Regions from separate parts of the Dorea sp. YH-dor226 genome, predicted to be linked through region 1. Evidence: predicted binding sites of a transcription regulator. Region 1 holds the regulator's gene; each other region holds the start of a gene.
The links. The regulator HrcA, encoded in region 1, represses chaperone genes, less so after heat shock. The targets are predictions, from matches to a motif close to TGTTAGCACTCNNNNNNNNNGAGTGCTAACA.
Positions count from the first base shown of each region.

Region 1 (10,508 bases):
AGAGCAATCAAGGGGAATGCGGAACTGATTAAATGTGAAGCAGGAACAATTTAAGGAGGAAACAAAATGAAGATTTATGACACAGTAAAAAAAGAAGAAGTAGAAGTAGCAGGAACAGATGGTCTGATTCAGATCATGAAGAATGGTCGTCAGGTGGATCTGTATCTGAAGGAAAAGAAAACCGATGAAGACGGATATCTTACATGGGATGTAGAGCACTGGTCAACCGTAGATAACAAGAGATTCATCCGCTGCTATTCATTAGAGGGAAGAGTACTGAGCGAATCTACTGGACATAATATCTATGATCTCAGAAACGATTTTAAACCGGAAGAGGCTGAAAAGATCGAACTCAGCTAAGAGAAGCAAGCTATGCATAAGGGATTGTCGCAGGACAATCTCTTATTTTTTTGTGCACCTGTCGGCGAACGTTTCTGATACATTTGTTTTCATTATATGTACTTGTCATGGGAGTTCATGATGGCAATGGCAGAGAGATATACCTATACCATCATAGTGGTATACCTATACCATCATAGATGTGATATTCGACGTCCTGATGGTATGTTTTTGCGTCCTTTTCAATCAAGAAATTGATATTGGATATTTTGATGGTAATTTTTTAAAGCTTTTTCATGCATATACTAGAAATTAGATTTCTTGATGGATTTTCCCAGAATTATTTGCATGTACAGATATGAAATTAGATTTCTTGATGGATTTTCCCAGAATTATTTACATGTACAGATTTGAAATGAGATTTCTTGATGGATTTCCCTAAAATTATTAGCATGTAGAGATTGGTTATATGCATGTATAGATTGATTTTGGAAATTTGAGATGGTATTTGAAATCGACTAGAAATGGGATGGAAAGGAGTATAGCCTGTATCACTGACAATTCCTTATTTTCTGCTCCCATTTTAGGTATAAAATTGTTTTGTAAAAAAAGTATAAACAGTGTTGACAAACGTAAAATGGAGTGCTATCTTAATATTCGAAAGATGTTAGCACTCAAAATTACAGAGTGCTAACAGAGGAAAACCGAAAGGAGGAGGAACAGATGATATTGACAGATGGGCTCAGCGACCGGAAGCTGAAGATTCTTCATGCGATCATTCAGAATTATCTGGAGACAGGAGAACCGGTTGGATCGAGAACGATTTCCAAATATACGGATCTGAATCTCAGTTCTGCTACCATTCGTAATGAGATGGCGGATCTGGAAGAGATGGGATATATCATCCAGCCTCATACGTCAGCAGGACGTATCCCTTCGGACAAAGGCTACAGACTCTATGTAGATATGCTGATGGAAGAAAAAGAGCATGAGTTGAATGAGATGCAGGAGCAGATGCTGGAAAAGGCAGACAAGATGGAACAGCTTCTGAAGCAGGCGGCAAAGGTGCTTGCCAACAGCACCAATTATGCAACGATGGTTTCCACACCAAGAAACAGTGCCAACCGGATCAAGTTCATTCAGCTGTCCATGGTCGATGATGAGCAGATCATCGCAGTTATTGTTCTTGGCGGTAACGTGATCAAGAATAAGATCATCGATATCGAGGAACCAATCAGCAACGAGAATCTGTTAAAACTGAATATGCTTTTGAACACAACATTAAATGGCATGTCCATCGAAGAGATCAATCTGGGACTGATTGCAAGGCTGAAGGAACAGGCCGGTATACACAGTCAGGTGATCGGCAATGTACTGGATGCAGTTGCAGATGCAATTCAGATTGATGAAGAGATGCAGATCTATACCAGCGGAGCAACGAACATCTTCAAATATCCGGAACTGAGTGACAAGCAGAGCGCACAGGAGATCATCAGTGCATTTGAGGAAAAGCAGCAGCTGACTGAGCTGGTGACCCGGACATTGTCGCAGGATGAGAATACCGGAATTCAGGTATACATCGGAGATGAGACGCCGGTACAGAATATGAAAGACTGCAGCGTAGTTACCGCGACCTATGAATTGGGAGACGGAATGAAGGGAACGATAGGTATTATCGGACCGAAGCGAATGGATTATGAGCATGTGTTAAAGTCTATGAAGCGTCTGCAAAATGAACTGGATCAGATGTTTCATAAGAATGAATAGAAAGGTGGAATAACCCTTGGAAAATAATCAGGAAAAAAGCCAGGAAGAGATGGTAAAGGAAGCTGTGGAGGAAGCAAAGAAAGCAGCAGGCCAGCAGGAAGAAGCGAAAGAGGAAGCAGAGACGGAAGAGAATGAAGTCGAAGCGGAAGCTGACAGCGAAGAAGAGGCGGCAGGCGAGGAAGAGACCACAGAAGAAGAAGCAGAAGACAAAGAAGAAGATTCTGAAGAAGCAACAGAAACCGGGAAATCCGGCAAAAAGCTGTTTGGTAAAAAGAAAAAAGATAAAAAGGACGAGAAGATAGAAGAGCTGACAGACAGGCTTGCTCGTTCGATGGCAGAGTTTGATAACTTCCGCAAACGTACGGAGAAGGAAAAGTCTCAGATGTACGAAGTAGGTGCGAAAGATATCATAGAAAAGATTCTTCCGGTGATTGACAATTTCGAAAGAGGATTGGGAGCAGTCAAAGAAGAAGAAAAAGAAGATCCATTTGTCCAGGGAATGGAAAAGATCTACAAACAACTGATTACCACTCTGGAAGGAATCGAGGTGAAACCTATCGAAGCGGTAGGACAGCCGTTTGACCCGAATTTCCATAATGCGGTCATGCATGTGGAGGATGAGAACCTGGGCGAGAACATCGTCGCTGAAGAGTTCCAGAAGGGATATATGTACCGTGACTCTGTAGTGAGACACAGTATGGTAAAAGTAGCAAATTAACAAAAGCAGCTTGGTAAGAATAAGCAGATGGCAAAATAAATGAAATCAGGAGGATATTTATCATGGGAAAAATTATTGGTATTGACTTAGGAACGACAAACAGTTGTGTAGCAGTTATGGAAGGTGGACAGCCGACCGTGATTGCCAATACAGAAGGCGCAAGAACAACTCCATCCGTTGTAGCATTTACAAAGACAGGAGAACGTCTCGTAGGTGAACCTGCAAAACGTCAGGCAGTTACAAATGCAGAGAGAACAATCTCTTCTATCAAGAGAGAGATGGGTTCTGATTACAGAGTAACAATTGATGACAAGAAATATTCTCCACAGGAGATTTCTGCAATGATCCTTCAGAAACTGAAAGCAGATGCAGAAGGATATCTGGGAGAAAAAGTAACAGAGGCTGTTATCACAGTTCCGGCTTACTTTAACGATGCTCAGCGTCAGGCAACAAAGGATGCAGGTAAGATTGCAGGTCTTGATGTAAAACGTATCATCAACGAGCCTACAGCTGCAGCTCTTGCTTATGGTCTTGACAATGAGAAAGAGCAGAAGATCATGGTATATGACTTAGGTGGAGGTACATTTGACGTATCTGTCATTGAGATCGGTGACGGTGTTATCGAAGTATTGTCTACCGCAGGTAACAACAGACTTGGTGGAGATGATTTTGACCAGAAGATTACAGACTACATGATCGCTGAATTCAAGAAACAGGAAGGTGTAGACTTATCTACAGATAAGATGGCACTTCAGAGATTAAAAGAAGCAGCAGAGAAGGCTAAGAAAGAGCTGTCTTCTGCAACAACAACCAACATCAACCTGCCGTTCATCACAGCTACAGCAGAAGGTCCGAAGCACTTTGATATGAACCTCACAAGAGCAAAATTCGATGAACTGACACATGATCTTGTAATGAAGACATCTGAGCCGGTGCAGAGAGCACTGTCTGATGCAGGTATCTCAGCTTCCGAACTTGGCCAGGTACTTCTGGTTGGTGGTTCCACACGTATTCCGGCTGTACAGGAAGAAGTAAAACGTCTGACTGGTAAAGAGCCAAGCAAATCTCTGAACCCGGATGAGTGTGTTGCACTTGGTGCATCCGTTCAGGGTGGTAAGCTTGCCGGCGATACAGGCGCAGGCGATATCCTTCTTCTGGATGTTACTCCGCTGTCACTGTCTATCGAGACAATGGGTGGTGTTGCAACAAGACTGATCGAGAGAAATACAACAATCCCGACAAAGAAGAGCCAGATCTTCTCTACAGCAGCTGACAATCAGACAGCCGTAGATATCAATGTTGTACAGGGTGAGAGACAGTTCGCAAGAGATAACAAGTCTCTGGGACAGTTCCGACTGGACGGAATCGCACCGGCTCCACGTGGAATCCCACAGATCGAAGTTACATTTGATATCGATGCAAATGGTATCGTAAATGTATCTGCAAAAGATCTCGGAACCGGAAAAGAGCAGCATATCACGATCACTGCAGGATCCAACATGTCTGATGAAGAGATCGATAAGGCTGTAAAAGAGGCTGCAGCATTTGAGGCTCAGGATAAGAAACGTAAAGAAGGAATCGATGCAAAGAACGAAGCAGATGCTATGGTATTCCAGACAGAAAAGGCTCTGCAGGAAGTAGGAGATAAGCTTGACGGCGCTGATAAGGCTGCTGTAGAAGCTGATTGCAAAGCATTAAAAGAATTACTTGAAAAAGTAAATATGGATAATATGTCAGATTCTGAGATCGCTGAGATTAAGGCTGGAAAAGAAAAACTGACAGAGAGCGCACAGAAACTGTTTACCAAGATGTATGAGCAGGCTGGCGCAGCATATCAGGCTGGACCGGATGCGGGTGCAGGAGCTAATGCAGGAGCAGGCCCGGCACCGGAAGGATTCCAGGGCGATGATGTTGTAGACGGAGATTTTAAAGAGGTCTAAAACACTAAGATGAGTCGGATTTCAGATTAGTGTGGAGGATGTTCCGCGGGACCATGGGGAGGTTGCCGATCCTGGTCGCGCGGAACTTCCTTGTATAAGGCTTTCTTTTGAAAGAGAGGAACAACGATGGCAGAAGCAAAAAGAGATTACTATGAAGTGCTTGGAGTCAGCAGGGATGCTGATGAAGCGACATTAAAAAAAGCATACCGGCAGGTGGCAAAAAAGTACCATCCGGATATGAATCCGGGCGATGCGGAGGCAGAAAAAAAGTTTAAAGAGGCTTCTGAAGCTTATGCAATCTTAAGTGACCCGGATAAGCGCCGCCAGTACGATCAGTATGGTCATGCGGCATTTGAAGGTGGAGCAGGCGGAGCCGGAGGATTTGGCGGCTTTGATTTTAACGGCGCTGACTTCAGTGATATTTTTGGAGATATCTTTGGCGACCTGTTTGGCGGCGGCAGAAGAAGCGGCCGTGCAAGTCAGGGACCTATGAAAGGAATGAATATCCGCAAGAGTGTCAGAATTACATTTGAAGAAGCGGTATTTGGATGTGAAAAGGAACTGGATGTTGTATTAAAGGATGAATGTCCGAAGTGTCATGGAACCGGTGCAAAACCGGGAACTTCACCGGAGACATGTCCGAAATGCGGTGGAAAGGGCCAGGTTGTATATACACAGCAGTCCTTCTTTGGAACGGTGCAGAACGTGCAGACCTGTCCGGACTGTCATGGAAGTGGTAAGATCATCCGTGATAAATGTCCGGATTGTGGCGGAACCGGATATGTGGCCAATAAAAAGAAGATCTCTGTATCGATTCCGGCAGGTATTGATAATGGTCAGAGCGTACGCATCCGTGAAAAAGGGGAACCAGGCGTCAATGGTGGACCGAGAGGTGATCTGCTGGTAGAAGTTAGTGTATCCAGACACCCGATCTTCCAGCGTCAGGATATGCATATCTTTTCTACTGTACCGATTACATTTGCACAGGCAGCTCTTGGTGCGGACATCCGGATCAAGACGGTAGACGGAGAAGTGATCTATACTGTGAAGCCCGGAACGAAGACAGACACCAAAGTACGTTTAAAAGGAAAAGGTGTTCCTTCTGTAAGGAATTCTCAGATTCGCGGGGATCATTATGTAACACTTGTGATCCAGACACCGGAGCACTTAAGTCACGAAGCGAAAGAAGCACTTCGCAGATTCGATGAATTATGCGGCAATTCTCTGGGAGAAGTCGAGAGCGATTCCAAGGGCGGAAAAAAGAAAAAAGGATTTATGGATAAGGTAAAAGAAGCCTTTGATGATTAATTCATCAGAGGCTTTTCTCTGTTATTGCTGTTTTCCTATAGAAAATGTCAATAAGTATTTCCGACAAAAGTGATAAGTAAGATGCTGGTAAATGCAGAAAGATTATGTTATTCTGATAAATAGGTTTTTATAAAGGCAGGAGGAAGAAAGATGTACACATTTGAGGAAATAAAAAATGTAGACAGTGAGATTGCAGATGCAATTCAGGCGGAGATGGCAAGACAGAATTCTCATATCGAACTGATTGCTTCTGAAAACTGGGTAAGCAAGGCGGTAATGGCAGCAATGGGAAGTCCGCTGACCAATAAATATGCAGAGGGATATCCCGGAAAACGTTACTATGGTGGCTGCCAGTGTGTTGACGTAGTTGAGAATCTGGCAAGAGAAAGAGCAAAGAAGCTGTATCAGTGTGAGTATGTGAATGTACAGCCACATTCAGGTGCGCAGGCGAATCTTGCGGTATTTTTTGCGATGCTTAAGCCCGGAGACAAGGTGATGGGAATGAATCTGGATCACGGCGGACATCTGACACACGGTTCACCGGTCAATATATCAGGAACATATTTTCAGATCGTGTCCTATGGGGTGAATGATGAGGGATTTATTGATTATGATCAGGTCAGGGAGATTGCATTAAGAGAAAAGCCGAAAATGATCATTGCCGGTGCCAGTGCTTATGCAAGAATCATTGATTTCAAGAAGTTTCGTGAGATTGCAGATGAAGCAGGGGCATATCTGATGGTCGACATGGCTCATATCGCAGGTCTTGTGGCGGCCGGACTTCATCCAAGCCCGATTCCGTATGCAGACGTAGTGACGACGACAACGCATAAGACTCTTCGTGGACCAAGAGGAGGTATGATCCTCTGCAGCCAGGAATCAGCAGATAAGTTCAACTTTAACAAAGCTGTATTCCCGGGAATCCAGGGAGGTCCGCTTGAGCACGTGATCGCAGCAAAGGCTGTATGCTTCAAAGAAGCACTCCAGCCGGCATTCCTTGAGTATCAGCAGCAGATTCTGAAGAATGCACAGGCACTGTGCAAAGGGCTGCAGAATCGTGGTGTAAAGATTGTATCCGGAGGAACGGATAATCATCTGATGCTTGTAGATCTGACGGGTGAGGAGACTACAGGAAAAGAGCTGGAGAGACGTCTGGATGAGGCACACATCACCTGTAATAAGAATACGGTGCCGAACGATCCGAGATCTCCGTTTGTAACGAGTGGAGTCAGACTGGGTACACCGGCTGTCACCTCCAGAGGTCTGAAAGAAGAAGATATGGATGTGATCGCAGAAGGAATTGCGCTTGTGATCCAGAGCGAAGACAACATTGAGAAAGTAAAAGGAATGGTTGCAGAGCTTACAGAGAAGTATCCACTGTGCCAGTAAAAGAAGAAAAGGAAGTGCTATTTTGCAGCACTTCCTTTTTATTCTGTCTGTCGGCATTTGGTGATGACCAGTGCGACACACAGGATAGCGGCAGCGAATAATATCTGAATCAGATATCCGACAAAGAGAGACCGTTGTTGTGCCGAATGGAGCACTGTATTGTGAGCCAGCAGCTGATTATTGACCTCGTACCAGTAGACCGGAAGAAAGTGTGCAAAGGTCTTGATTCCTCTGCCCATGATGTCCAGTGATACGAATACGCCACAGGTGAATGATATTCCGAGTGTTATCACATTTACGATCGCGCTTAAAAGGTCATCTTTTTTGATCAACGTTCCCACCAGAAAGGCAAGTGCCAGTGATACCAGCATATTGCAGAAGCAGTTCACGATATAGTAAGAACTGTTAGAATCCTGAAGGAAGGAATTCTTGTACAGGATGACAGACATCAGGATACAGAGACCCCATAAAGCCAGCCCAATGACGATGTATCCGAGAATAATCTGCAGATTCTGGCTGCGGATAGATACGGCAGAACAATTGATTCGTCTCTGCAGATCCGGTTTTTTGAAAGATATCATAATGTAACCAATGGCATAACACAGAATCGACATCAGGATATAAGGAAAAAACTGATACATGTATGCATGCCCCGGCATCTCGCCATTGTGATCTTTATCAACGAGAAGTGTGATATCAGAAGTTTCCGAAGTTAATGCACAGACTTCTGCTATCGCATCTTTCAGAGAATATCCGCCGGAGGTCATGATGCGGATCTCGTTCAGGAAAGTGTTGATCTGCTGGTCTACATAATATCCGTTGCTGCTTCCGGGGACTTTTGTTACCGGCAGTTTTTCTCCGTTTTCCAGGCAACTGGTCTCAAAATCTTCCGGAATGATGACAGCATAGTAGATATTGCGATAGAACATGGCATCCTGAAGTGCCGCTTTGTCATCCGGAATCGTTTTGACGGTATGATACTGATCCAGATATTGCATCAGACCTCTGGACAATTCACTCTGATTCCGATCGATCACTCCAATCTCAAGACGTTCCATCTGAAATGTGGAGGTAGATTCTCCAACGCCTGTCTTTTCAACCATGATGAAGATCGCAAGAAAGATAGCGACATACATGAATACGATATTCAGGTTCTGTCTGGTAATGGTCATAAATCCCTTAAATACTGTCATAACGTTCCCTCCTTACTCCAAGAAATGCAACAATCAGGCAGAGAAGACTCATGACTGCAAGTATGATCAGGCTGCGGGTTAATCTTGCAGAATCGTTGTATACACTCATGCAGTAATATGCATCACTCAGTACAGCAGCCGGGTTGATCCGGTTGATGACCGGGCAGTTGGCTTCGATGATGTTTTTCATGTTCCCGAACATCAGGCCTGCCAGAAATCCGGGGAACAAAGTCAGTGCGACGCAGAGCCCCATGCGGACACCTAAAGAGAGTCTACTGACACAGCCGAGAACGATGCCCATGCAGACGCCGATCAGACTGCCCATCAGATTGATCAGAATCAGAGTGCCGGTCTGGTCTCCGAGACTGAAACCGAGTATTTTTACGATATACAGATTCAGGATCAGAACATCCACAAAATGAACGGCAACAATGACCAGCATGTCGATCAGAATCAGAGTCAGCTTGTGGGTAGGAGTGATACTTCTTCGCGCGCCAAGAGCAGAGAGGTTCGCCTGACCGTCCATGGCAAACCGTACGCCGAGGAATGCCCCGCTTAGGCATGCATAAGCAATCAGTGCCAGAAAATACTGTACGGTCGAATCCAGAGTCTTTCCGCCAAGAGAAGTATCTTTGGTAAAGCTCTGATAATCATATACGGCATTCAGGGCGTCAGTGATCCGTTCCGGATGTGTGATGGCAATCTTCTGAAGCAGTCTGGAATTCTGGCGATAGGTATCAAGAAGTGCAGTCAGGATGCTTTCGTTGATCCCATTTTCAGCTACAGTAAGAGAAGGAGTATCCTTTACGTAATAGATACCCTGTATGGTTCCTGATTTTAAATCATCAATGGCCTCTTTTTCAGAAGAAATATCTTCAATCTTAAGCATGTCTCCATCAAGTTCCGCCAGAAACTGAGAAAATGCAAGTGCATAATCAGATGTATCATCTTCCGTGATGACAGCGACCGGGACAGAGTCCCAGCTGGTCTCTCCGGTTCCGGCAAGTCCGATGTTGCCAAAGGACAGATAGTAAAAGGTTCCAAGGATGATCGGAAAGGCCAGCGACCAGAACATAACGGAATATTCCCGGATAATCTGGAGGAATCGGTATTTCAGTAAATGTAACATAGATATCCCTCCCGTCTAATCGCGCAGTTCTTTTCCGGTGATTTCCAGAAAAACGTCATTCAGAGTCGGAAGCTCCGAAAATACACGGCCAAATGATACATCATGTTCCTGCAGGTAATTCAGGATTCGCACAAGATTGTGTCTTGCATCACTGCATTTAATCTTCAGTACCTGATTTTCATAGGTAAGTCCGAATACATGCGGAAGAGCACGGAGTCCGGACAAAGTCATCTCATCCAGTGCAATGGCTTCGATGGTAATGGTTTCACCGGTTTTAATCATTTTCTTTAATTCTTCGGTTGTTCCGGTTGCAAGTACCTGCCCATGATCGATGATCGCGATGCGGGTACAGATCTGCTCAACCTCTTCCATATAATGGGAAGTATAGATGATCGTGGAACCCTGTCGGTTCAGTTCTATGATACCTTCCAGTATGCGGTTGCGGCTCTGCGGGTCTACAGCGACGGTTGGTTCGTCCATAATGATCAGTTTTGGCTTGTGCACGATACCACAGGCAATATTCAGACGCCGCAGAAGACCGCCGGACAGCTTTTTCGGACGCATCTTCCGATAGTCTTCCAAACCGGTAAATGCGATGGCCTCTTCTACAAGTTCCAGGCGTTTTTTCTTATCTTTGATATACAGACCGCAGAAAAAATCGATATTTTCCCAGACGGTCATCTGATCGAATACGGCAACATTCTGCATGACGACACCGATGTCCT
Region 1 is NZ_JBDOHS010000005.1:141,620-152,127, reverse strand. It holds gene ABE547_RS06410 (hypothetical protein) at 67-360, shown strand; gene hrcA (heat-inducible transcriptional repressor HrcA) at 1,063-2,106, shown strand; gene grpE (nucleotide exchange factor GrpE) at 2,123-2,824, shown strand; gene dnaK (molecular chaperone DnaK) at 2,887-4,764, shown strand; gene dnaJ (molecular chaperone DnaJ) at 4,891-6,072, shown strand; gene glyA (serine hydroxymethyltransferase) at 6,223-7,461, shown strand; gene ABE547_RS06380 (ABC transporter permease) at 7,500-8,654, opposite strand; gene ABE547_RS06375 (ABC transporter permease) at 8,641-9,783, opposite strand; gene ABE547_RS06370 (ABC transporter ATP-binding protein) at 9,799-10,508, opposite strand, start outside.

Region 2 (10,508 bases), on a different contig from region 1:
CACTTCAACATTCTCATAGAGCTGGAGATCGCTCTCCCGGCCTTTCTCTCTTGCCAGCGCTTCCACATATTTTTTAAATACTCTTTCTCTTGGATCCGACAATGTATACACCGCATGTCCCATTCCGTAAATCAACCCTTTTTTGTCAAATACCTGTTTGTCAATTATCTTCATAAGATATGCTGATATTTCTTCTTTATCAGAAAAATCCTTTACATTTTCCCGTATATTATCCATCATCTCCACAACTTTTATGTTTGCGCCGCCATGCTTCGGTCCCTTCAAAGATGACATAGCGGCAGCAATTGTTGAATATGTATCTGAACCGGAAGAGGTCACCACTCTGGTTGTAAAAGTAGAATTATTTCCGCCGCCATGTTCCATATGAAGAATCAATGAAGTATCCAGAACTTTCGCTTCAACCGGTGTGTATTTCTGATCATGCCTGAGCATCATTAGAAGATTCTCAGCTGTAGACAGTTTCGGATCCGGATTATGGATATACATACTCTGGTTTTTTTCGTAATGATTATAGGCATGATATGCATATACAGCAAGGAGTGGAAATTCACTAATCAGTTGGATGCACTGCCGCAACGAATTACTGACGCTGATGTCTTTTGCCTTTTTATCATAAGCAGCCAGTGTCAGAATACTTCTTGTCATTGAATTCATAATATCCTCAGATGGTGCCTTCATAATAACATCTCTGGTAAAGTTCGTTGGAAGCGTTCTGCATGTGCCAATCACTTCCCGGAACTTTTTTTCTTCATCTTCTGAAGGCAATTCCCCCATCAACAGAAGATAAGCGATCTTTTCAAAACCAAGCTGTTCTTCTCCAAGATTGCCAATCAATTTTTCTACCTTATATCCACGATACCACAATTCCCCGTCACAAGGTACTTTTTCTCCATCTTTCACACATGATGATACAATACGGGAAATCTTAGTCAAACCGGTAAGCACACCTTTTCCATTTTCATCCCGCAGCCCCCGGTTAACACCAAACTCTTCATACAATCTAGGATCAATATGATCATTTTTCCGGCAGATAGCTTCATTCTGCACAGCATAATCATTCATCCGCTTCATCAGCTCTCCCATACGAATCGACCTCTCCCATCCCTTTTATTTCGCTGCACATCAGGTTATCCAGTTGTTTCATCATTTTTAATAACATGATCAAATTATCTTTTCCGAATTTGTTGATCACTTTTCCATAACATTCTCTCAGAATCATTTCCTGACCCTTAAACAGTTTCTGTCCCGTTTCTGTAACAGTCACATATGTTCCTTCACTTCCGCTTCCTTCATAAGACCACAGTACCAGTCCACGATCTTTCAGCTTTTCTACCATTTTTGATGTCTGCCGTATTGTCAGCTGCATCTTTTCTGATAAATCCTTTAAATACGTTCTCCCATTATTATTCGGAGAATTTTCTCTCTCAGATTCTATAGTATACAAAGCAATATACTCCTGAAGAGTCATTTTACGAAACAGTTCCTGTATTTTTCCTTTGTTCATCAGATACCGACGATAGGTTAATTCATTTGTAAACTTTCTGATTTCATTTGCATTCAATATTTCTCTCTGCTCTGGCATCTTCAACCGCTCCTCTCTTTTTATTTACATCAATACATGTTATTTTCTTATTTAATCCCCAATTTCTGCCTGAATTTTAATGGCAAAATCAACCGCATTTTCCAGATCTTCTTCATCCGGATGGGTATTTCCCAGTCGAAACATCTGCTGCATCTCTTTTTCTTTACTTGGCATCTGGCTGATCATAATTTTCCTTCTATCTGACTCCACATTCCCCTGACAGAGAAACATTCCCAGATACTCTCCCTCATCCGGGTACCAGACTTCAAGATTTTTTTCAAGCTTTTCTTTATATTGTTCTGTCGGCACATAACCGCAGGTAACGAACACTGCATATTTTCCGCCTGTAATCTGCTCAAATACATCTGAGATATCCATGCTGCAGGAATAACCATGAATTCCAAACCCGATCAGATAGACATCCGCCGCAGGTATATCCTGCTCTGTATCAATATCTACAATTGTTTTATCCTCTGTATTTAAAGCACCATAGATCTTTTCTGCTATTAAACGTGTATTGCCACTTTTTGACTGATATATAACTGCATATTTCATAATGGACCTCATTTCACATAAAAACAGAAGCGAACAAAAAGAGGAGATGTACCAGCCATCTCCCCATTTTGTTGCTCGCCAATGATTTGATTTTACCTGTTCTCTTTAATACATTTCCGGCTGTGGCTGCGGCGCAGGTGTATTTTCCTTAATGTCCGCTACCGCAGCTTCTGTAGTAAGAAGTGTAGCTGCCACACTTACCGCATTCATTAATGCATTCTTTGTTACCTTCACCGGATCAATAATACCCTGTTTCATCATATCCACAAAGGTTTCTGAGGCTGCATCAAATCCCATGCCAGGCTCACTCTTCTTTACCTTGTCTACGATAACCGGGCCTTCCAGACCTGCATTTTCCACAATCGTATACAGTGGTGCTTCCAGTGCCTTTGCTACGATTCTGGCTCCGGTCTTCTCATCACCCTCCAGGGCTGCTAACAGTTCCTCTACCTTTTTCTGTGCATGGATATATGCAGATCCGCCACCGCAGATAATGCCTTCCGATACGGCTGCTTTTGTTGCGTTCATGGCATCTTCCATGCGGTATTTAGCTTCTTTCATTTCTGTTTCTGTTGCCGCGCCGACACGGATCACTGCAACGCCTCCGCCCATCTTCGCGATACGGTCCATGAGTTTATCTTTATCAAAATCGGATGTTGTTTCAGCCATCTGTCTCTTCAGGCTGGCGATGCGTGCATCAATGTCTTCCTTGTTCCCGGCACCGTCTACGATCGTGGTATTTTCCTTTGTAACCTTTACAGATTTTGCACGGCCAAGCATATCCATCGTGGTATCTTTAAGTTCAAGGCCAAGATCTTCCATGATCACCTGACCGCCGGTAAGTGTTGCGATATCTTCAAGCATTGCCTTTCTGCTGTCACCATATCCCGGTGCCTTTACAGCAACGACCTTCAGGGTACCTCTCAGTCTGTTGACAATCAATGTGGTAAGTGCCTCTCCCTCCACATCTTCTGCAATGATGAGGAGTTCTTTCCTCTCTCTCATCACATTTTCCAAAATGGGAAGGATGTCCTGGATATTTGAAATCTTCTTATCAGTCATGAGGATATAAGGATCCTCCATGTTGGCGATCATTTTTTCTTTATCATCACACATGTATCCGGAAAGATATCCATTATCGAACTGCATACCTTCGACTACGTCGATCTCCGTCTTCATGGTCTTTGATTCTTCAATCGTAATAACGCCGTTCTCTCCGACTTTTTCCATTGCATCGGCAATCATCTCACCGACTTCTTCATTACCGGAAGAGATTGCAGCTACTTTTGCAATATGATCCTTCCCAGTAACAGGATGGCTCATTTCTTCAATTGCCTGTACAGCCACATCTGCTGCCTTCTTCATTCCTTTTCTTAAAACAATGGCATTTGCCCCTGCTGCGATATTTTTCATTCCTTCTTTTACAAGTGCCTGTGCCAGAACTGTAGCTGTTGTTGTTCCATCTCCTGCAATGTCGTTTGTCTTGGTAGCCACCTCTTTTACAAGCTGTGCGCCCATATTTTCAAAACGATCTTCCAGTTCGATCTCTTTTGCAATGGTCACACCATCGTTTGTAATTAATGGTGCACCGTAAGATTTATCCAGTACAACATTTCTTCCTTTTGGCCCCAATGTTACCTTTACTGTATCTGCCAGTCTGTCTACACCGGCCTCCATCTTTTTTCGAACATCAATATCAAAACTAATCTCTTTTGCCATGATAATTTCCTTCTTTCAACACTTTCTATTTCTCTACAATTGCCAGAATATCGTCCTGACTTACAATTTTATATTCTTCGTCGCCAATTTTTACTTCTGTTCCGCCATATTCGGAAAGAATGACTTTATCTCCTTCTTTTACCTGCATGGGAACTTTCTGTCCGTCTTTACATTTTCCCGGACCAACTGCGATTACTACAGCTTCCTGCGATTTTTCTTTTGCGCTGTCTGGCAGAATGATTCCTGATTCTGTCTTTTCTTCAACATCCTGATACTGAAGAACTACTTTGTCACCCAATGGTTTTAATTTCATATGAATAACCTGCCTTTCTTTTGTTAGCACTCTTGCTTGTTGAGTGCCATCGTGTTTCGCAAAAAATATGTTTCTCGCGAAACATGTTTTATTTTTAAATTATTTATTTTTAAAGTATTATATCATCTGTATTTCTCTTGTCAATAGGTTTCCAAAATAATTTAAAAAAGATGCGAAGCACCTTAACCATTACTTTGCATCTTTTGATCATCTAAATTAATTCATTTATATTTTTCCTGATTTTTTCCGATACTTCCCGAAAAACCTTCAATTCTTCTTCCGACACACCTTTTAAAATCATCCCGTTCATTGCTTCCCTTCTCTTCGTCATTTCTGTTACCAGATCCTTCGCATAATCAGATATTTCATAATGAATATATCTTCTATCATTCTTATCCGGTATCGCAATAAGATAATTTCTCCTGCAGAGACTGTCAACTGCCTGCGAAATATGTCCACGGTTCATCATCAACTGATGGTGGATATCCGTAGAGGTATTATGTGTTCCGCATTTTGACAGGAAATATAATATCTCCAGTTCTGCTCTTTTCATATCATATTTTTCTCGTAATTCAACGCTCTGTTCCTCTAACAGCTTTTTAAACTGTCCTCCCTGCAATATGATATCAATTTGTGTATCCATTTAGTTCAGCTTCTTTCAATGTTTTTTTCATTCTATCACAAGTTTAATAATTCGTCACCATTTAATTTTAAACGACTTTTTTGTTTCCTCTTAATTAATGATTAACATCTGGAATCTATTCCGCTGAATCTAATATCAGTAATTATTTTATTTCGCAAAGTTCACAAAATCTTCACACAATTATTAGCACTCTCTATTGACGAGTGCTAATTCATATGTTATATTACGCATAGAACAAAGAAAGAGAATATGATTTTTCTTCCTGATATTCATAAATCAACACTTCGGGTTTCTCCGATAGTGCAAACTTTAGTTTATGTCATGAAAGGAGATATGACTTATGTTAATGCCTAGTATTTTTGGAGAAAATTTATTTGATGATTTTATGGATGATTTTGCTTTTCCGGACATCGATAAAAAATTGTATGGAAAACATGCTCCCCATATCATGAAGACTGATGTGAAGGAAAAAGACAACGCTTACGAAGTGGCAATTGATCTTCCTGGATTTAAGAAAGACGAGATTCAGATCCAGCTTGAAAACGGTTATGTAACTGTAAGTGCAGCAAAAGGTCTGGATAAAGATGAAAAAGATAAGGAAGGAAAATATATCCGCCGCGAGCGTTATACCGGAAATGTAAGCAGAAGCTTTTATGTAGGAAATAATGTTCAGAGAGAAGACATCCATCCGAAATTTGAAAATGGTATTCTTTCCTTTACTGTTCCAAAAGAGCAGAAGGCAGTAGAAAACAACTCACATTATATTTCCATCGAAGGTTAATCTCAAACGGGCAGGGAATAAAACCCCTGCCTGTTTTAAAAGCCAAATGCAATCGGAAAAGAGGTTTTTGATATGAGTAAAACGACATCAAGAGTATTATGGATTTTAGCCGGAATCTTTCTGATTATAACCGGGATCGGATGTTTGAGGAATCCCGGAAAAATTCTTTATGGTCTTCCCATTATCTTTGGAGTTGCCATGATGTTTTCCGGCATTATAGATATTGTGATATTTGCAGCCGGTCATGATTATATGGCAGGATCTGGCTGGTTTCTTGCTGACGGCATTCTAACCGTACTGATGTCTTTATTCATTTTGGGAAATGGATGGTTTACAGCAATGACTATTTCCTTTATTTTAGGAATGTGGCTGATTTTTTCAGGTATCACCAAACTGGTTAATTCCTTTGACCTTCAAAAACTGGGAGTAAAGGGCTGGGGCTGGTTTACAGTACTTGGAATCCTTCTGACTGTGATTGGTTTTCTGTCATTCACACATCCATTTGCAAGTATTGCAGCTATGGCCTGGGTAATCGGATTTTTCCTGATCCTACAGGGTATTGTATCTGTCATGCGTGGATGCTTTTCCAATCGCTTCTGGATATAAAATATAACAAAAAATAACATTGCCAAGGAGGAAAAAAGGCACCTCTTCATATAGATTCGGCTGCATACAAAATTGTGTGCAGCCTTTTTTAACGAATGCCTAATTCCAAAAACAATTTGAATATTCTTGTGCGATGAAATCGCACTTCCGGAAATCTGGAAATCAGATGTCTGGGAAGTGGAAATCATCTTATGCGAGTTTACTCGCGTAATGTTTTATTGCTAACTTCCCATGTTTTTCCTACTCAAACCAAAACGCGCCATCAATCACATGCTTTCTGCCAACTGTTCCTGTGTAATATTCTTTTCTTTTCGAAGCTCTTTAAGAAAACTTCCAACTTTTGTGCAATTAAGATTGCGATTTCTTTGAAATACTTTTTCATATCCATATCGAGACCGTTTCAAGTTTTGTGTAAACGTTTAAAACTGATATAAGATTTGTGAATAGTTACAAATGGGCAGAGCCGATTTTCCGGATTCTGCCCATATCTGCATTATACAGGAGTTTTTGGGCATGTCAATAAAACCTGCCCAAAACAAGCTGGTTTTACAGGTTGCGTCCAATCAGACGCTCTTCAAAATAGATTTCAAGCTGGGAGTGGATTTGCCCCCAGTCCTGCCTGTGCCCGGTCCATTTTTTCGTGATATCCAGGGTTGCCAGATACAGCATTTTCAAAAGGCTGTCATCTGACGGAAAAACGGTCTTGCTTTTGGTCACTTTCCGGAGCTGACGATTGAATCCTTCAATGGCATTTGTGGTGTAAATTAGACGTCTTACTGCCTCCGGATATTTAAAATATGTGGACAGGGTCGCCCAGTTATCATGCCAGGATTTATAGATTTTCGGGTACTTGGAATCCCATTTATCTTTGAACAATTCTAACTCATTTAAAGCTGTTTCTTCCGTTGGAGCCGCATATACAAGCTTCAGATCAGCCATCAGCTTTTTGATGTCTTTGTAGGAAACAAACTTCGTTGAATTACGGATTTGATGAATAATGCACTGCTGGATTTCTGTTTTTGGATAAACAGCTTCAATTGCCTGTGGAAATCCGTTTAGTCCATCCACACATGCTATCAGGATATCTTCAACTCCGCGGTTCTTTAGTCCATTCATGATGGAGAGCCAGAACTTGGCGCTTTCGTTTTCTCCAACATACATGCCAAGGACGTCCTTTTTTCCATTCATGTCGATACCAAGGGCTATGTAGACTGCGCGTTTTACAATACGTCCTTCGCTGCGGACATGATAGTGGATGGCATCCATAAATACAACGGCATACACTTCATCCAGAGGGCGTTCCTGCCATTCCTTTACAATCGGCAGGATTTTGTCTGTGATTCTGCTGATTGTGCTGTCAGAAATATCAATATCATACATTTCACGCATGTGAGATTCAATGTCTCCGGTGGTCATTCCTTTGGCATACATGGAAAGTATTTTTTCTTCCATGTCCTGAGTTACAGTAACAGAACAGCTAAAGGCAGAAAATCGGCTTGAATGGGTCGGGAAAATGAATAATATTCGTAGCAGAGCAGTAGAGATTATAGATGTAGAATTGATTTGTGTTTATGAGGACAAAGCGGCAGATATAATGTTAAAAGTAGTTGCGTGCGCACGCATATTGCGTTATGATACTGGTGGTTAGGAGGAATATATCTATGAAACTATTAAAATGGCTTTCCGTAACAGACCGATTTTACAAAATCTATTTGGACAAGCAACTTGTCCCCTATGGAATCAACAACAGTCAATATATGTTCTTAATCAAAATCTGTCGTTCGCCCGGTATTCTACAAGATTCTTTGTTGAATATGTTCTATGTTCATCCAAGCAATATTGTACGGACGGTTGCGACATTGGAAAAGCAGGGAATGATTACACGTTCTCCCAATGATAAGGATAAGCGGACATGTAAATTGTATCCTACAGAAAGAGCATTGTCTATTATTGACGAGATACAGATGATATGCGAAAAGACAGAAGCTCTTTTATTGCAGGGTATGAGCGAATCCGAGCAGAACCTTTTTATGGATTTCTTAATACAGGCGGGCAGAAATATCACATCGGAACTCCATATAGAGAGAAAGGGGGAGGAGTTCAATGACTGAAAATCCTCTGGGCTATGAAAAAATTTCAAAGCTGTTGAAAAATTTTGCTGTTCCCAGTATTGTGGCATCTCTTATCGGCTCAATCTACAATATTGTGGATCAGATTTTTATTGGTCAAGGGGTCGGTTATTTGGGAAATGCAGCAACCAATGTTGCCTACCCGTTTTCTACCATCTGCCTTGCCATTGCACTACTGGTCGGAATTGGCAGTGCTTCCCGTGTTTCCCTCTGTCTTGGACGCAAAGAGCCGAAAGCTGCCGCCAAAGCAGCGGGAAATGGTATTGTTCTGATGGGAATTTTCGGAATTATTTATTTGCTGGTTGGAGAAACTTTTCTGTCTTTGCTCCTAAAGGCATTTGGGGCAACGACAGATGTATTTCCATATGCAAAGCAGTATGCCAGCATAACATTGATTGGAATGCCGTTTCTCATTGTAACGAATGGTATGAGCAATTTGATTCGAGCAGATGGAAAACCAAAGTATTCAATGGTCTGCATGGTTGTGGGAGCTATTATCAATACCATTCTTGACCCCATTTTTATCTTTGTTTGCGATTGGGGAATTGCCGGCGCAGCTTGGGCAACAGTTATTGGGCAAATTTTTTCCTTCATACTCGCACTCCGTTATCTATGGCGTTTCCAAACAATCCATTTTGAAAAAGAGTCGTTTTTATTGGACATCAAAGAAAGCATGAAAATTTGCAGCATGGGAATCAGCAGCAGCTCAAACCAGATTGCAGTTACCGTGATTCAAATCATTCAGTACAATTCGTTGACTTATTACGGCGCATTAACAAAATATGGAACAGATATTCCCTTAGCTGCTTGCGGAATCGTTATGAAAACAAATGCCATAATCCTTGCGATTGTTGTAGGAATCTCGCAGGGAACACAGCCGATTATCGGCTTCAACTATGGGGCAGGGCAATACCATCGTGTACGGGAGGCTTACCTGCTTGCGGTAAAATGGAACCTTGTTGTTTCCACAATTGCTTTCATCGCATTTCAATTTTTCCCGCAATCTATCATTTCGCTATTCGGAGATGGGGACGAGCTGTATTTTGAATTTGCTGTTTTGTTCATGCGTACCTATCTTTTCATGGTGTTGGTAAATGGTGTGCAGTTGCTTTCTTCCAGTTTTTTTACCGCAATAGGAAAATCGTTAAAAGGTGCTCTGTTGGCATTAACAAGGCAGACCTTTGTGTTGATTCCGCTTACCCTGCTGCTCCCGCTTCGTTTCGGAATTATGGGAGTATTGCTTGCGGGACCTGTTGCTGATTTTTCAGCGTTTATGCTATCTGTTGTACTGGTGGGTATAGAATTAAAAAAACAAAAAAATGACATGTAAACAACAGCCCTATGTGAAAACATTCTTTTTCCGCCGTTAAGTAATCAAGAAGCAAAAACTTAAAAACCGTTGCGATAAATTTTAAGTAGGATAATATTTAGAAGTAAGGATTGAGAAAAATATGGAAACTATAAAATGGGTTCTATGTCCTATCTGTGGAAATAAAACCCGAACGATAATGCAAGAAGATACCGAATTAAAGAACTTTCCACTCTACTGTCCGAAGTGTAAACAGCAACTGTTCTTTTGCTTTCTTTAAATCTGTCTGATGTTCCCGAATAGCATTCTTTATTTCGATCTTAGATGCATTTGCTGGAAGATCACTGAATTCTGTCAGCTGTAAAATTGCCCTTTCCAGACCATCTCTGATCAGTCCATCTGCCTGTATTCCACTAGTGTTACATACATATTGATAATCAATATTATTGTTCTCTACTTCAATCGTTTGATTTTGGTTGTCCTTATTTTTAACGAAATCATCCTTCTCTAATTCAGATCCGGCTCGCCAATCAGAAGTAGCTTCTTGATTATTCCGGGCGATTAGCCCATGCGCTGAAGCGCGTTCAGCGCATGGGTATCGCCGTTTAGCAAAGGCTGGTCGCAGTTCAGCCCAGGTCATCAAGCATGTGATAGATACTGCCGCATATTAACATCACCGGTTTCGATCCAAGTAGTGTTATGCGCGAAGCGCTCTACGATAGACTCGGCATAAGTCCCGCCTCGCAGCCGCTTGACCCAGTCCTCGCGCTTATAAAGCGTACAGAAAATCGTGGACGTACTGTCAAAGCGGCGTTCTGTCAATTCAAGGATGAACTCGACATCTGCTTTG
Region 2 is NZ_JBDOHS010000026.1:1,598-12,105, reverse strand. It holds gene ABE547_RS14095 (citrate/2-methylcitrate synthase) at 1-1,104, opposite strand, end outside; gene ABE547_RS14090 (MarR family winged helix-turn-helix transcriptional regulator) at 1,076-1,603, opposite strand; gene ABE547_RS14085 (flavodoxin family protein) at 1,655-2,158, opposite strand; gene groL (chaperonin GroEL) at 2,264-3,877, opposite strand; gene ABE547_RS14075 (co-chaperone GroES) at 3,903-4,190, opposite strand; gene ABE547_RS14070 (MarR family winged helix-turn-helix transcriptional regulator) at 4,402-4,833, opposite strand; gene ABE547_RS14065 (Hsp20/alpha crystallin family protein) at 5,174-5,614, shown strand; gene ABE547_RS14060 (DUF308 domain-containing protein) at 5,687-6,220, shown strand; partial or broken gene ABE547_RS14055 (IS256 family transposase) at 6,767-7,672, opposite strand; partial or broken gene ABE547_RS14050 (TnpV protein) at 7,686-7,790, shown strand; gene ABE547_RS14045 (MarR family transcriptional regulator) at 7,882-8,331, shown strand; gene ABE547_RS14040 (MATE family efflux transporter) at 8,324-9,679, shown strand; gene ABE547_RS14035 (cysteine-rich KTR domain-containing protein) at 9,801-9,938, shown strand; gene ABE547_RS14030 (hypothetical protein) at 9,876-10,301, opposite strand; gene ABE547_RS14025 (ATP-binding protein) at 10,298-10,508, opposite strand, start outside.
Region 2: a site for HrcA is predicted at 5,015-5,045, ahead of ABE547_RS14065 (Hsp20/alpha crystallin family protein). Genes of this name have one in related genera too.

Region 3 (10,508 bases), on a different contig from region 1:
TTAATACCGCAAAAAGTCTGAAGGACAGGATCCGGGAATTTGACCGGTATCATGGTCTTACCAGAGAAGATGCAATATTTTTTAATCAGAGTGATCTGTTGTGTAAAATGGCAAAAGAAGAAGATTTTATTGTAATGGGAAGATGTGCGGATGTAATTCTTGCCAATAATCGTATTCCACATATCAGTATCTTTATTACAGCACCATTTGAGCAAAGAGTACATCGTATTATGGAAGTCAATAACATTGACTATAAAAAAGCCTGGAAGCTGTTAAAGAGACAGGATCGTATGCATGCGAAGTATTATCATCATTTTACGGGGCTTAAGTGGGGAGACGCCATGAATTATGACATCTGCTTCAACAGTGCAAGCTATGGAATTGAAGAGTCGGTAGATATTATTGAGCGTATGCTGAATCAGCATGTGGATCACCCGAAGCAGGCAAAAGATAAAATGAACGAATAAGAGAATAGAAGAAAAGGAATCCCTCATATACTGAAGTGATGAGTATATGAGGGATTTTTATGGCCGAAAATGAATGCAGAGACAAGATCCTGTCACAGGAATTCTGGGATTTCCTGATTCCGTTATACAGGGAAGAAGAGCTGGAAGGGATACAACCGGAGAGATTCTGTATACAGGAAATGGATTTTGGATATAAAACAGCATATGTTGACAGTCGGATACTTGACCCGCTTACGATCGAAAGATACTGGTATAATTCAATTCCACAGTGCTATGTGCCTCTGGATATGCAGCCTCTTTCGCATGCCGGAATAATAAGGCTGCAGAATTATCCGACGTTTCAGCTGCTTGGTCAGGGGATCATGATAGGATTTGTGGATACAGGGATCGATTACAGAAACCGGGTGTTTCGTAATCTGGATGGAACGACAAGGATCGCAGGAATATGGGATCAGACCTTACAGGAGGGGACGCCTCCCGCGGAAATATTGTATGGAAGCGCATACACAGAGTCTATGATCAATGAAGCATTGCAGCTGGATAATCCGCTTGAGATGGTTCCGAGCACAGATGAAAACGGGCACGGAACTTATATTGCAAGTGTGGCGGCCGGAGGAGCGGATATTGAAAATCAGTTTATTGGGGCAGCACCGGAAGCGACAATTGCAGTTGTCAAATTAAAGCCGGCAAAAAAATATCTGAAAGAATTCTATGCGATTCACGAGGATGCATTGTGCTTTCAGGAAAATGATGTGATGACAGCACTGAAGTACCTGAATATGCTGGCAAGGGAAAGAAAGATGCCGCTTGTCGTATGTGTGGCGCTGGGAACGAATTTTGGAGGGCATAATGGAACATCGCTTTTGTCAACGATTCTGGATCGTTATTCTATGATTATGAATCGAAGCGTTGTGATCGGAACCGGGAACGAAGCTGCCCTCCGGCATCATTACCACCACCAGTTCAGAGATCTTAAGGATGTGGATTCAGTGGAGATCAGAGTCGGAGACGGGGTATCGGGATTTGTGGCAGAACTTTGGAGTACGCTTCCGACGGTGGTGACAGTATCTGTCGTATCTCCTTCCGGAGAAAGGACAGGAAATATTCCGTTTCGCCTGGGAGCAAGATATCAATATCTTTTTTCGTTTGAAAGAACAATGCTTACGATAGAATCAAGACTTTTGCAGGAAAATAATGATTCTCAGCTTGTATTTATACGTTTTGAAAATGTAGTGTCCGGTATCTGGAAGATTGAAGTGACTCCATTGTTGAATGAAGACGGTGATTTTCATATCTGGCTTCCGATCAAAGGGTTCCTGGAAGGAGAGGTGTATTTTCTTGAGGCAGATCCCGATCATACCATAACAGAGCCCGGAAGCTGCAGGGCAGCAATGACAGCGGCTTACTATAACAGCTTCGAGAATGGAGTTGATATTAATTCCGGCAGAGGGTATACTAGAGATGGACTTATAAAACCGGATTTTGCAGTGCCGGGAGTAGAGATTACAGGAGTACGCCCGGACGGCAGGTTTACAGATCGTACCGGATCCAGTGGTGCAACAGCGATTGCAGCGGGTGGTGCGGCTCTCATGATGAATTGGATTCTGGTTCAGCCGCAAACGGTAAGCGTCAGTTCCAGTCAGGTGAGAAATATCATTATCATGGGTGCGGACAGGAGGCCGGAGGCTGAGTATCCGAATCGTGAATGGGGATATGGAACCATGAATCTGTATCGTTCGCTGGATATCCTGCGGCAGCTGTAAAACAGAAGAATAAGGAGAGGACAGATATGGCAGATTTTTTTGAAGGTTTAGGAAAAAGATTGTCTGATGTGGCATCAGATATTGGAAAGAAAACAGGTGATACTCTGGAAATCCAGAAAATAAAGGGAGATATCCGGTCACTGAAAAGGGCCAATGAGAGAGACCTGATTGATATCGGAAGAATGATATACGAAAAATTTCAGGCCGGTGCAGTGTCAGATATGGACTGTGTTGATCTTTGTGAAGAAATAGAAAAGAGAGATACAGAGATAGAAAAGCAGGAAGCAATGATTGCCAGAATCCAGGGAGAAGAGTAGATGCGCCGTACGTGGACACTGCAGATGGCAGCAGTGTTATTTGCTGTGGATATGATCGTAAAGCAGTATGTGGAGGATACTTTGGATGCGGGAACGCAAAAAGACCTGGGAGATACCGGACTGGTGCTTCGGAAAATATATAATGAGGGATTTATGCTGAATTTTCTGGATCAGTATCCAAAAGTCGTGAAAAATGTTACGATTGCATCCGGAGTCAGTGTTCTTGCAGAGGATATATGCTGGTTTTCCAGAAAAGGGCACTGGACGGAAAAAGCCGGAATGACACTGGTCAGTGCAGGTGCAGCAAGCAATATCTTTGACAGACTGGTGCGGGGCAGAGTGGTTGATTATATCGGGTGGAAATCCGGACCCGGGCGTCTGGCGGATGTGACTGCAAATCTGGGAGATACATATCTGGCGGCCGGAATGCTTGTAATGGCAGGAAAGAAGCTGCTGGAACCCCGCTGTAAAAAGAAATGAATAAAAAGGATTGTTGAAAAATATATCTGTCAAGATATGCAACAATCCTTTTTTATTGATTCCTGTAAATGAGCAGCAAAAAAGCGGGTGATGGGAATCGAACCCACGTATCCAGCTTGGAAGGCTGGTGTTCTACCATTGAACTACACCCGCATAAATCATATCGGGGTGACAGGATTCGAACCTGCGGCCTCCTGGTCCCAAACCAGGCGCTCTAGCCAAACTGAGCCACACCCCGTTATTTTTTTGTTTTTATCTGTCCTGCGAACGAATTAAATAATAACATCTTTCAGGGAAAAATGCAACCCCTAATTTAAAAAAAATGTAAAAATTGTTAAAAAATTAGCACTAAGACAATCTTTAGGAAACCTTAAGTTGTAACAGGAACGGACGTGTTGTATAATAAACAGCGTAAATTTTACGAAATAAGTCGATTTTTCAGGGGATGAATATAAATGGAGCCAAAGAAGAAAGAAACATTTTCAAAGAGAAGAAGAAAGCAACAGCTGTATCAGAGACTTGTAATCTGTGGAGTGGTGGTATTGCTTTTGGGAATTGTGGGGGTAGGAAGCAGTCTGCCGCAGATAGGAAAAGGAACAGAGAATGCAGTCCGGACATCGAAGGATGCAGACAGCCGGAAAAGTGAAACAGTAAAATATGAAGGGGAGAGTATAGAAGAGAAGCAGAAAGAATCGCAGAATAAAGAAGAAACTCAGGAAGAGAAAGTGGAGCGTGTCCGGGAGCAGGCAGAACAGGCACAATATCCGGCAGGAGTGATTGAACTGTTGGATAAGAACCCGGAGACAGTAAGCTTTGTAGAAGACTATGAAGAAAAAAAAGATACGCCATGTGCGGAATCAATCGGTGAACTGCCGCAGGATGGTTCGATTCCGTTACTGCTCCAGTGGGATGAAAGATGGGGCTATGCTCCATATGGAACGAGTATTGTGGCAGTCAGTGGATGCGGCCCTACCTGCATGGCAATGGTGGCATCCGGTCTGAATCAGGATCCTTCCATCACTCCGGATAAGGTGGCGGCTTACGGAACACAGAATGGATATGTGGATGAAGAGAACAATACATACTGGGCATTTATGAAAGAGGCCGGTGCAACCTGGAATCTTAACTGTTATGAGGGGAATCTGAATGAGGAGCAGGTGAGTGCGGAACTGACAGCAGGACATCCGATCATCTGCAGTGTAGCTCCCGGAGATTTTACAAAGATCGGACACTTTATTGTCCTGACCGAATATGAAAATGGGAGTGTAGCAGTAAATGATCCGTTTAGCCAGACCAACAGTGATAAAATGTGGGTATTTGCAGATATTAAGGATCAGATCAAGGCAATGTGGATATATTCAAAACCATAGGATACAGGAGGATACATGATGATAAAATATGATTTTACGACGATTCTGGATCGTCATGGAAAAGATGCGCTTGCGGTAGATGGAATCGGGAAGAAAGAAGGATTTGCGCCAGACCCGCCGAAAGAAGGATTTGATGTCATACCGATGTGGGTTGCAGATATGAATTTTCCGACGGTTCCGACCGTACAGAAGGCGATCAGGGATAGAGTGGAACATCCGGCTTTCGGATATTTTGATGCGCCAGAGGAATATTATGATTCTATTATCCGGTGGCATAAGATCCGCAACAATGTGGTAGGGCTTCTGCCGGAATATATCGGATATGAGAATGGTGTTCTCGGATGTGTGATATCGACGCTGACTGCCTATGCCGCACCGGGAGATGCAGTGCTTCTTCACAGTCCGACGTATGTTGGATTTACCAAGAGTATCACCAACAACGGATACCGAATCGTACACAGTCCGCTGAAAAAAGATGAAAAAGGAATCTGGAGAATGGATTACGAGGATATGGACGCAAAATTAAAGGCCAATCAGATCCATGTGGCTGTATTCTGCAGTCCGCATAATCCATGTGGAAGAGTATGGGAAAGATGGGAAATCGAGAAGGCAATGGAGGTGTATAAGAATAATGACTGTGTAGTGATCTCTGATGAGATATGGTCAGATCTGATTCTGAAAGGGCACCAGCATATTCCAACCCAGTCGGTCAGCCCGGATGCACGCAACCGAACGGTTGCAGTCTATGCGCCGAGTAAGACATTTAATCTGGCAGGCCTGGTGGGAAGCTACCATATTATCTTTAACAAGTGTCTCAGAGACCGGGTACGTGCAAAGAGCAGCAAATCGCATTATAATACGATGAATGTACTTTCCATGCATGCACTGATCGGAGCATATCAGGCAGAAGGATATGAATGGGTCAATGAACTGTGTCAGGTTCTTTCGGCCAATGTGGATTATGCATACAGACATATTGTGGAAAACTATCGTGGGATAAAGTTGTGCAAGCCACAGGGGACTTATATGCTGTTTCTCGATTGTGAAGATTGGTGTATAGAGCATAATCTGTCAATGGACGAGCTGCTCAAAGCAGGATGGAACGTCGGAGTCGCATGGCAGGATGGCAGAATGTTCCAGGAGCCATACGGCATCCGCATGAATCTTGCACTGCCTCTTGTCAGAGTAAAGGAGGCTTTTGAAAGACTGGATAAATATGTCTTCCATGTATAGAAAAAAGCACATGATATTGCGCCGGATGGGGTTGTTGCTGGTAGAAAATCATGATAAACTATTCTACAGTGAAAATGAAAAGGAGATAATGCAAAATGGATATTACGAACGATATCAAGTACGTAGGCGTAAATGACCATGAAATTGATCTGTTTGAAGGTCAGTACATTGTTCCAAATGGCATGGCATATAACTCATATGTGATCATGGATGAGAAGACGGCTGTCATGGATACGGTGGATGCACGTTTTAAACAGGAATGGCTGGAGAATATAAAAACATATCTTGGTGACAGAGAACCGGATTATCTGATTGTTCAGCATATGGAACCGGATCATTCCGCGAATATTGCTGCTTTTATGGAAGTGTATGGGCATACAACGATTGTTGCAAGTGCCAAAGCATTTGCTATGATGAAGCAGTTCTTTGGAACCGCGTTTGAAGACAGAAGTATGGTAATCAAAGAGGGAGATACGCTTTCTCTCGGAACACATACGCTTCAGTTTGTTGCAGCTCCGATGGTTCACTGGCCGGAGGTTATGGTGACTTATGATTCCTGTGATAAAGTGTTGTTTTCTGCAGATGCTTTTGGAAAATTCGGAGCGTTGGATGCAGAAGAAGACTGGGCATGCGAGGCACGTCGCTATTATATCGGAATCGTTGGCAAATATGGAATGCAGGCACAGAAGCTTCTTCAGAAAGCTTCCGCGCTGGAGATTCAGACGATCTGTCCGCTTCACGGACCGGTATTGACAGAGAATCTTGAATATTATCTTGGTCTCTATCAGACATGGTCTTCTTATGAACCGGAATCTGAAGGTGTTGTGATCGCATATACGTCCGTATATGGAAATACCAAAAAAGCAGTGGAACTTCTGGAGCAGGAACTTCTTGCAAAAGGATGTCCGAAGGTTGCAGTTCATGATCTGGCTCGTACAGATATGGCAGAAGCCGTGGAAGACGCATTTCGTTATAATAAGCTGGTACTTGCTACGACAACCTATAATGCAGATATCTTCCCGTTCATGAGAGAATTTATCAATCATCTGACGGAGAGAAATTATCAGAACCGTATGGTTGCTTTTATGGAAAATGGTTCCTGGGCACCGACCGCTGCAAAAGTCATGGGTGGTATGCTGGAAGGAAGCAAAAAACTGACTGTTGCAGAGACAACTGTACGTATCCTGTCCGCACTGAATGATGAGAGCAGAGCACAGGTGACTGCACTGGCAGAAGAACTCTGCCGTGATTATAAGGCTTAAGACGCTGACAGATATCATAGATCCTGTCAGAAGAGATAAGAGAATAAAACGAGACTGTCGCACGAAGGCGCAAAGTGCCCGGTCTCAACTATAAAAGAAATCTGCCTACATAACATTTGTATGCCGTTCGCCGTAACGTCATCACTCCGTGTTATGTGACGGATTTCTTTTTTTATTATCTTCTTATCTTCCGGTTGAGTTTCCTTTTGGGACATAAAGCCAACTGGTCTGGATCTTAGAGTATAATTATAAAAGTTATGTCGCATCAGATTTTGAAAATGACTTGAAAGAAGAATTTTGTAAATGCGGTCAACCCAAAATGGTATTTAAGATGATCTGGAAGAGGATTTTTGCATATGCGGTCAATTGAGAAAGGCATCCGAGATGACTCGATAGAGATTTTTGGATATTGAAGTCATCTGAAAAAGATTATAAAGATTGTAAAAAATAAAAAATATTAGCACTCTGTGCTTGACAGTGCTAATAATAAGTGTTATAGTACAACTAGAACAAATGAGGAGAAATAGATTTGTAATCCTTTTGTTCATGTACACAACACCTCGGATTCTCCGATAGTGCTAATAATTATTTAATTTATCATTGAAGGGAGATATGACTTATGATGATGCCTAGTATTTTTGGAGAAAATTTGTTTGATGAATTTATGGATGATTTTGCATTTCCGGTATTTCGGGACGCGGACAGAGCTTTATATGGCAAGCGTGCAAAAAATCTCATGAAGACGGATGTGAAGGAAACTGACGATGAGTATGAGGTTGATATGGATCTGCCTGGATTTAAGAAAGATGAGATTACCATACAGCTGAAAGACGGATATCTGACAGTCAGTGCGGCGAAAGGGTTGGATAAAGATGAGAAGAATCAGGAAGGAAGATATGTAAGGCGTGAACGCTACGCCGGAAATGTAAGCCGAAGCTTTTATGTAGGAGAGAATCTTACAGAAAAAGATATTCGTGCAAAGTATGAGAATGGTATTCTTTCATTTAAATTGCCGAAAGATGAAAAGAAAAAAGTGGAAGAAAATAAATATATCTCTATTGAGGGATAAGATTCCGGAGAAAAGAAGTACCCCGCAGGCGCGTTCTTGCGGGGTGTTTTCCACTTCCGGTCAATATAGAATAAAATGAGAATAACGGGAACAGGAAAAGAAAGGAGGGAAAGGAATGGCACGGAAACGAGACTATTATGAAGTTTTAGGTGTAAGCAGAGATGCGGATGAGGCTGCAGTTAAAAAAGCTTACCGAAAGATTGCAAAAAAGTATCATCCGGATACCAATACTGACAATGAGCAGGCTGCTGAAAAATTCAAAGAAGCAACCGAGGCATATACGATACTGACAGACCCGGAAAAGAGAAAGCTGTATGACAGGTATGGCCATGCGGCGTTTGATGCCGGTGCCGGAGGTGCGGGAACCTACGGAGACGCGGGAGCGTACGGATATGGAGAAAATGGAAGGTCAGGTGCATATCGATATACCGGGCCGGACGGAATGTATCATGAATATCACTTTGAAGGCGGAGATATGGATGACATCCTGAAAAATTTCTTTGGAAAAGATTTTTCGGGAGGCGGATTTGGAAACAATGATTATGGAAACGGCGGATTCTATAGACAGGGATTCAGACAGAACGGATCGGATCTGAAGGCGGAGATATCAGTAAGCTTTGATGAAGCGGTGTTCGGCTGCGAAAAGGTAGTGAACCTGTCAGGAGAAAACTTCCGGACCGGAACAGGAAAAGCATTAAAAGTGCATATTCCTGCAGGGATTGATACCGGAAAGAGTATTCGACTGCGCGGAAAAGGAATGCCGGGAACCGGCGGCGGAAAACCGGGAGATCTGCTGCTTAAGGTAACGGTAGGAAGCCGGCCGGGATATGAACGAAAGGGGCAGGATGTCTATACAACGATAAATATACCGTTTTCCATGGCAGTGCTTGGCGGTGAGACACTTGTGCCGACGTTGTACGGAAATGTGATGTGCAAGATACAGCCGGGAACACAGTCGGGAACAAGGATACGATTGAAGGGGAAAGGAATTGTGTCCATGAAGAATCCGAATGAACGGGGAGATCAGTATGTAACGGTGCAGATACAGGTGCCGAAGAACCTGAGTGAAGAGGCGAAGAGAAAGCTTCGGGAGTTTGAAAAAGAATGTGGCGGTTCTGCAAAGGGGGTAGCATAATTTTTCTTATTCATTTTCAGAAAATTAGCACTCACCACTTGACAGTGCTAACAAAACGATGTATTGTTATATCGTAAATAGAACACAATGATATCAAAGGAGGTTGTCTATATGAATATAAATAAATTTACGCAAAAATCATTACAGGCTGTTCAGGACTGTGAGCGCATTGCAATGGACTATGGCAACCAGGAGATTGCACAGGAGCACCTGCTTTATGCGTTGCTGACTCAGGATGACAGTCTGATCGCGAAACTGATGGAAAAAATGGGACTCGACAAGAATATCGTGATCAATCGTGTGGAGGAAGCGATTCGGAAGCGCCCGAAGGTCCAGGGAGGTCAGCAGTATGTTGGTCAGGATCTGAATAATGCTCTGGTACATGCGGAAGATGAGGCAAAACAGATGGGGGATGAATATGTTTCGGTAGAACATCTCTTCCTCTCCATCTTGAAATACGCGAGCAGAGAGATGAAAACGATATTCCGGGAAATGGGAATCAGCCGCGAGGGATTCCTGCAGGCATTATCCACGGTTCGTGGCAATCAGCGGGTCACCAGTGATAATCCGGAAGCGACCTATGATACCCTGAATAAATACGGAATTGATCTGGTAGAACGTGCCAGAGACCAGAAGCTGGATCCGGTGATCGGCCGTGATTCAGAGATTCGTAATATCATACGGATACTTTCCCGTAAGACAAAGAATAATCCGGTTCTGATCGGAGAGCCCGGCGTCGGAAAAACCGCGGTTGTGGAAGGTCTGGCTCAGCGTATCGTGCGCGGAGATGTGCCGGAAGGACTGAAGGAAAAGACGATCTTTTCCCTGGATATGGGCGCCCTGGTAGCAGGTGCGAAGTATAGGGGTGAATTTGAAGAGCGTCTGAAAGCAGTTCTGGAAGAAGTGAAAAACAGCGCTGGAAGAATTATCCTGTTTATTGATGAACTGCATACGATTGTTGGTGCGGGAAAGACGGACGGTGCCATGGATGCAGGAAATATGCTCAAGCCAATGCTGGCAAGAGGAGAGCTTCACTGTATCGGGGCGACTACACTGGACGAATACCGAAAATATATTGAAAAAGATGCAGCACTGGAGCGTCGGTTCCAGCCGGTTCAGGTAGATGAGCCGACGGTGGAAGATTCCATTTCTATTCTGCGTGGTCTGAAAGAGCGGTATGAGGTGTTCCATGGGGTGAAGATTACCGATGGGGCACTGGTAGCAGCCGCGACATTGTCAGATCGATATATCTCAGACCGTTTCCTTCCGGATAAAGCGATCGACCTGGTAGATGAGGCATGTGCACTGGTTAAGACGGAGCTTGATTCCATGCCGGCAGAGATGGATGAGCTGCAGCGCAAGATCATGCAGCTTGAGATTGAAGAGGCGGCACTGAAGAAGGAGGACGACCG
Region 3 is NZ_JBDOHS010000002.1:174,653-185,160, reverse strand. It holds gene ABE547_RS02725 (cytidylate kinase-like family protein) at 1-467, shown strand, start outside; gene ABE547_RS02720 (S8 family peptidase) at 527-2,230, shown strand; gene ABE547_RS02715 (hypothetical protein) at 2,257-2,547, shown strand; gene ABE547_RS02710 (signal peptidase II) at 2,548-3,027, shown strand; tRNA gene ABE547_RS02705 (tRNA-Gly) at 3,110-3,180, opposite strand; tRNA gene ABE547_RS02700 (tRNA-Pro) at 3,191-3,265, opposite strand; gene ABE547_RS02695 (C39 family peptidase) at 3,483-4,397, shown strand; gene ABE547_RS02690 (aminotransferase class I/II-fold pyridoxal phosphate-dependent enzyme) at 4,419-5,630, shown strand; gene ABE547_RS02685 (FprA family A-type flavoprotein) at 5,726-6,892, shown strand; gene ABE547_RS02680 (Hsp20/alpha crystallin family protein) at 7,512-7,961, shown strand; gene ABE547_RS02675 (J domain-containing protein) at 8,077-9,096, shown strand; gene clpB (ATP-dependent chaperone ClpB) at 9,208-10,508, shown strand, end outside.
Region 3: a site for HrcA is predicted at 7,348-7,378, ahead of ABE547_RS02680 (Hsp20/alpha crystallin family protein). Genes of this name have one in related genera too.